2 regions of the Rothia sp. HMSC066H02 genome follow, and region 2 is predicted to be linked to the other one. Evidence: predicted binding sites of a transcription regulator. Region 2 holds the regulator's gene; the other holds the start of a gene.

Region 1 (3,418 bases), on a different contig from region 2:
GCGAATAATCGTGCAGATTTTGAACGGTGAGCGGTACATTTTTTCCGGTTAATGAAGTTGCAAGTACTTGAAGATACTTTCACCTTAACCCTCTACTTCCGCGGAATACCGGGCTAAAACCGGGCATTGAACCTTTGGGATTGCCGAGCGTGAAGCTTAAGTTGAAGGTGCACCGAAGTGTCAAAAGAGGGAAAATTTAAAATTATTTTGGGTGAAATAAGTCACACTAAAACTCGAAAAAAATGAAATTGGTACGTATGGATACCCTAAAAAACACCTGTTTTTATTACAGAATGATTACATTGAGGCGCGGGTCACTAAATCCGGCTCTCCGTACCAAATTGGGCGGTAAAACAGCCCCCAAAAAGTTCGCTACTATTGAGTCATCAAGTAATCGTGAGATTTCCAAAGTCCTCGGGTTGCTTGTGTTTGAGTGAGTGATAGATACCCCTGGGTGTCATGAGAAGCGACTGTGTATCGATGCGCAGTCGCTTCTCTGTTTAACTTTTGAATTTCAGTGGACTTTTGAATTTCACTGAACCCTCAGCCTGGCGGGATCCAGCTGGGACCTAATCCGCGCTGAACCCAATCTGTACTGAACCTAATCTGTACTGAGCGTGCTCCAGAATTCTGTTCCCTGTTTGTTCCCTGTGCATCCCGCACATGCAACCCGTGCATGTATCCCGCGCGTTCAACGCCGAATGCGCTGATAGGGGAGTATTACGCATAGATGCCTGCTGTGCGGTCACAACCCCTACACTGGAACTATGACTACTTACCCCGAACCCACCCTCATCTTTGAGAACCCCGAACTGACCGTCCGTGCGTTCAGTGTCTCCGAGATGGACAACAGCGTCTACCTCATCACCATGCGCGCCACCGGCGAGCAGGTACTCATCGACCCTGCAGACGACGCAGAAGAACTCTACGCTTTCACTCTCGACGCGCTCCTGAACGACTGCCCGCAGCTTGAACTGGCAGACGGCGAAGAACGCCGCGTGCGCGTCATGGAGAAGGAAGAGGACTTCAACTCCATCAGGCCCCGTGCGATCGGTCTGACCGGTATCCTCGTTACTCACGGCCACTGGGACCACATCCGCGCTATTAAGGAGCTCGACCACCTCACCGGTGCCGTGACCTCCGCGGGTGCAGCTGACGCTGCTGAGATTAAGGAGCTGGAAGACTACACCGTCGAAGAAGAACTGACCGGCGGCGAAAGCTTCGACTTCTACCTCTCCGACACCGTCATCCGCGCCCTGCACGTGCCCGGACACACCCCCGGATCCATCGTCTACACCCTCGAAACCACCTGGGAAGACGGCACCCCCGCAACCCTGCTGTTCACCGGCGACACCCTCTTCCCCGGCGGCGTGGGCAAGACCGACTCCCCGCAGCAGTTCGGTGAGCTCTTCTCCAACGTGCTCGAAAAGCTCTTCGGTGGCTTCGAAGACGACGCCATCGTGCTGCCCGGCCACGGCCGATCCACCACCCTCGGCGACGAGCGCCCCCACCTGGAAGAGTGGGGAACCCGCGGCTGGTAAACCGCGCCTGCCAGTCCGCCTCATATAAGTGCTGCACCCTCAGGCCTTCACCCGCCGCATAATCCCGCTGGTGAAAGGCGTGAGGGTGTAGAATTTAAGTTCGAAGATAAGACGAAAGGATTTTCGATGACACCCCGCCCGGCACACGGTAGCACCGCACTCAAAGCGAACGACCTGACCAGTATCCGGGTTCAGGGTGCCCGCGAAAACAACCTCAAGAACGTAGACCTCACCATTCCGCGTGATGCGATGGTCGTCTTCACCGGCCTCTCCGGCTCCGGTAAGTCCTCCCTCGCCTTCGACACCATCTTTGCGGAAGGTCAGCGCCGCTACGTTGAGTCGCTGTCCTCCTACGCGCGTATGTTCCTCGGACAGGTCGACAAGCCCGATGTCGACTTCATCGAGGGTCTCTCCCCGGCGGTGTCCATCGACCAGAAGTCCACCTCCAAGAACCCCCGCTCGACCGTCGGTACCATCACCGAAATCTACGACTACATGCGTCTGCTCTGGGCGCGCATCGGCCACCCGCACTGCCCCGAATGCGGCGAAGAAATCACCCAGCAGACCCCGCAGCAGATCGTGGACATTCTGCAGGAGTACCCTGAACGCACCCGCCTGCAGATCCTCGCGCCCGTCGTCAGCGCACGTAAGGGCGAGTTCGTAGACCTCTTCAAGGACCTGCTCACGCAGGGCTATTCGCGCGCCCGCGTGGACGGCGAAACCGTGCAGCTCTCCGACCCGCCCAAGCTCGCCAAGCAGTACAAGCACACCATCGAGGTGGTCGTCGACCGCATCGTCATTAAGGACGGTATCCATCAGCGCCTGACCGATTCCATCGAAACCGCGCTCAAGCTCGCCGACGGCCGCGTGCTCATCGACTTCGTGGACCGCGAGCAGGACGACCCCGAACGCACCCGCTCCTTCAGTGAAAACCTCGCCTGCCCCAATAATCACCCGCTGCAGATCGACACCATCGAGCCGCGCGCCTTCTCCTTCAACTCGCCGTTCGGCGCATGTAGTGCCTGCGACGGCATCGGCTCGCGCCTGGAAGTAGACACCGAACTGCTCGTACCCAACCCCGACCTGACCCTCGGCGAGGGCGCTATCGCCCCCTGGTCGCAGGGCAAAGCAACCACCGAATACTGGCTGCGCCTGCTCGCAGGCCTGGGGGAGGAGCTCGGCTTCGATCTGAACACCCCCTTCAAGGACCTACCCGCCAAGACCCGCGCCGCCATCCTGGACGGCAAGGACTACAAGGTTGAGGTGTCCTACCGCAACCGATTCGGCCGCGAACGCCGCTACACCTCCGGATTCGAAGGCGTGAAGGCGTACATTAAGCGCAAGCACGAAGAAACCGAATCGGACTTTGCCCGCGACCGCTACGAACAGTACATGCGCCAGGTCGCCTGCCCCTCCTGCGGTGGCGCGCGCCTGAACCCGACCATCCTCGGCGTGAAGGTCGGCGGCCAGTCCATCGCAGACATTACTGACCTGTCCCTGGCTAACGCGCTCGCCTTCGTGCGCGGCCTGCAGCTCAGCGCCCGCGAAGCCAAGATTGGCGAGCAGGTCCTCAAGGAAATCGACGCGCGCCTGCAATTCCTGCTGGACGTGGGCCTGGACTACCTGACCCTCTCACGCTCCGCTGGCACGCTCTCCGGCGGTGAGGCCCAGCGCATCCGCCTCGCAACCCAGATTGGTTCAGGTCTGGTCGGCGTGCTCTACGTGCTCGACGAGCCCTCCATCGGCCTGCACCAGCGCGATAACCGCCGCCTCATCGAAACCCTGACTAAGCTGCGCGATATGGGCAATACGCTTATCGTGGTTGAGCATGACGAAGACACCATGCGCGAAGCCGACTGGATCGTGGATGTGGGGCC
Region 2 (3,418 bases):
GGCAGACACGGTGCGGACGGACGCGGTGCGGGCGGGGTGAAGTACCACCAAACCTGCCGGAAGGTGTGCAGAAGTGCCATGAGAAGCAATAGGTGCTGCAGTAGTCATTGTGGTTCCTTTCTCTCAGCTCGCCCCGGGGTTGCCCCGCGGGTCTAGCAATGCCGAGCGATACCCGCTCGGAGGTCCTAGTTGAGTGATAACTATGGAGTGGTGATTGTTAGGCGATAACTATTGGGTAGCTATTCTCTAGTTAGGTCAGAGCGTCGGGTGCACCGGGCTGCGCTGGGTCGCCCCAGCACCCCATCCCCTGCGCTCTCTCTTCGCCAGATGCTCGCTAGAGCATCCGGGGTAGATCATGCGAAGAGAGAGGCAGAGGATTCGAATACATTCGAACACTCATTCACTCTCCTCTCCTGGAAGACTCCGGGTCGAATCTTCGAATATTCTTCGAACATCCACCCGTAAATCCTGAATTTCAGGAGAGATTCAAGAGTATATACGAACTCTTGTTCTAAAGTCTAGCAGAGATGTACTAAAAATTTCTTCGAGTTTCGAAGAAAAAATCTAGAATATTTGTTTGAGTTTTTCGGTGTAGTGTTCTACACTGGTGTCAAGAGACGTTCCACACGCTCCTGATGAGTCCTACTCACAGCAGGTTTCTGTACCCGCTACAGCTTGGTTCTGTATCGAATGCAGGTGCTGCTGACTGAGTTTTATAGGGCGGAGGCGCATACTCGTTGCCTGCATATCGCTCCGGCACGGATAGAATTCCTCCACCCCCTGACGAGATAAGACCCATTTCGGCAGAACCCAAAAAATTTTAGACCTCCACCAGAAAACGTGTGAAGCACCCATCCGTGCCCCGACCGGAATACAAAGGCCGGAGTACAGACCGAAGGAAAAGAAATGGCAACAGCACCCCGTCCGGCGCTGACCGCGCGCCAGCAGAAGATTCTTGACGCGATCCGCACCGAGATTGAGCAGAAGGGTTACCCGCCGTCCATGCGCCAGATTGGTGACATGGTGGGTCTTGCGTCCCTGTCCTCGGTCACCCATCAGCTCGGTCGCCTCGAGACTATGGGCTATATTCGCCGCGATCCCAAGCTCCCCCGCGCCATTGAGGTGCTGGATGAGAACGGCGTCGGTATCCACGGTAGCTCCTCCTCGTCCCTGCCCGAGTTGCCGAACTTCGAAGTCGGCGATGAAGACCTCGTCCCCGTTCCCCTGGTTGGACGAATTGCAGCGGGCGGCCCCATTACCGCCGAGCAGTCCGTGGAGGATGTGCTCGCCCTGCCCCGCCAGTTGGTCGGTAGCGGCAAGCTGTTCATGCTCAAGGTCAAGGGCGATTCCATGATTGACGCCGCAATCTGCGATGGCGACTGGGTGGTTGTCCGCGAGCAGCACACCGCAGACAACGGCGATATCGTAGCTGCGCTGCTCGATGATGAAGCAACCGTGAAGGTGTTCCGTCAGGTCGACGGCCACACCTGGCTCATGCCGCGCAACTCCAACTACGAGCCGATTATGGGCGACCGCGCAACCGTCATGGGTAAGGTCGTCTCCGTGCTGCGCAGTCTCTAGACAGCACAGCTTCTAAAAGACATAACCGCGAGGCTTTTAGCTCTATATAGAAATCACCCCGGTGATACGTGAACGTTCACGTATCATCGGGGTGATTTATATATTTCCAAAGCGGATATCTCCAAAGCGGAGGGCCGGCGCCGCCAGGAATGGAGCCTGCCCGAGCTAACGCTCAATACTCGCCGAAAGACGAGCCAGCGCGCCAATTACGGCTGCCTTATTCTGGGTCGACCACATCGGCGGCATAGCCTTCATCAAGAAACCGCCGTAACGCTTGGTTGCTACACGAGAATCCAGCACAGCCACCACGCCGCGGTCAGACACCGAACGGATTAGGCGACCGGCGCCCTGCGCCATACGAATCGCCGCGTGGTGAGCAGAAACCGCCATAAAGCCGTTACCGCGGTGACGGTTCACCGCCTCCGTACGAGCCTGCGCAATCGGGTCATCCGGGCGCGGGAACGGGATGCGGTCCATCACCACCAGGCGGCAAGAGTCACCGGGAACGTCCACGCCCTGCCACAGGCTCATCGTGCCGAACAGGCACGAATCGACGTCCTCGCTGAACTCCTCCACCAGAGCCTTGAGCGAAGACTCGCCCTGCAGAAGAATGTTCAGGTCGCTGTGCTCACGCATGTATTCGGCGGCACGCTCGGCGGCACGCTTCGAGGAGAACAGGCCCAGGGCGCCTCCTTCCGAGGCCTCGCACAGCTCACGCAGACGCTCCAGCTGACCCTCATGCACACCGAATCCCGGAGGTTTCAAATCTCCGGCAACGTACATGATGCCCTGCTTGCGGTAGTCGAAAGGCGAACCTACGTCGATGCTCGTCCAGCGAGGCGCGCCCTCGCCCTGCAGTCCCAGGGCACCGGCGGCAACGTCAAAAGAGTCACCCACCGTCAGGGTCGCACTCGTCAGAATCACGGTGCGGTCAGCGAACAGGCCGTCACGTAGCTGTAGGCCAACGCTCAACGGGGCGATGTTCAGGGTCGCCGGGTCGGTATCGGAAGCAGCCACATAGCGGCCGTTCTCCCAACCACCCTGACGAGAAATCCACAGCACGTCCTGCTCGCCCGAAGCCTCCAGAATGCGGCTACTCATATCGTGCACTTCAGAGACACGCGAGCGCGCCATCTGCAGGCCGGCGTCAACATCCTGACCGTCCGGTTTCGTATCGGACAGGGCGGTGCGGGCGGCATCATTGACCGCAGAAATAGCGGTCAAAAGGCGACCGTCCAGGCCCTTCAGCAGGCCCTCGGCAAGACCCTCAAACGCGGTCTCCAGGGTGCCGGCAGCCATTTCCAGTGCGCCGGAATCAGCCTTCGAATGCTTCTTCACGCTACGCGCCGCACGGCGAACCATCGCAACCGTCAAAGAACCAGACACGGCACCTGTCACGCGGTCCACCAGCTCATGAGCCTCATCAATAATGACCGTCTCATGTTCGGGCAGAACCTTCATGCCCTCGAAAGCGTTAATCGCCAGCAGGGCGTGGTTCGTGATGACGATATCAGCCTCAGCGGCACGGCTACGCGCCATCTCGCTAAAGCACTCTTCCACCAGCGGGCAGCGGCGGCCCAGACACTCGGCGGCACTGACCGACACCTGAGCCCAGGCACGGTCAGAGACGCCGGGCTTCAACTCGTCACGGTCGCCGGTCTCAGTGCGGTCAGCCCACTCGCGCAGGCGCACCACTTCCTCACCCACGCGGGAGGTCGAAGAAGGCATGTCAAAGAGAGCATCTGGCTCGTCTTCTGGGTAGCCGCCCTCCAGCTTGTGCAGGCAGAGGTAGTTATTACGGCCCTTGAGCAGAGCCACCTGCGCCTGCGACTCCGGG

Evidence for each region. Region 2 encodes LexA, which represses DNA repair genes until DNA is damaged. Its sites were predicted from a motif close to TCGAACANNTGTTCGA; they were not measured.
Region 1: a site for LexA is predicted at 1,630-1,645, ahead of uvrA (excinuclease ABC subunit UvrA). Genes of this name have one in related genera too.

What each region holds. Positions count from the first base shown of each region.
Region 1 covers NZ_KV818684.1:264,244-267,661, forward strand. The annotation lists gene HMPREF2999_RS06450 (MBL fold metallo-hydrolase) at 768-1,541, shown strand; gene uvrA (excinuclease ABC subunit UvrA) at 1,668-3,418, shown strand, end outside.
Region 2 covers NZ_KV818683.1:290,621-294,038, reverse strand. The annotation lists gene HMPREF2999_RS09300 (LysM peptidoglycan-binding domain-containing protein) at 1-108, opposite strand, end outside; gene lexA (transcriptional repressor LexA) at 907-1,581, shown strand; gene HMPREF2999_RS05350 (ATP-dependent DNA helicase) at 1,747-3,418, opposite strand, start outside.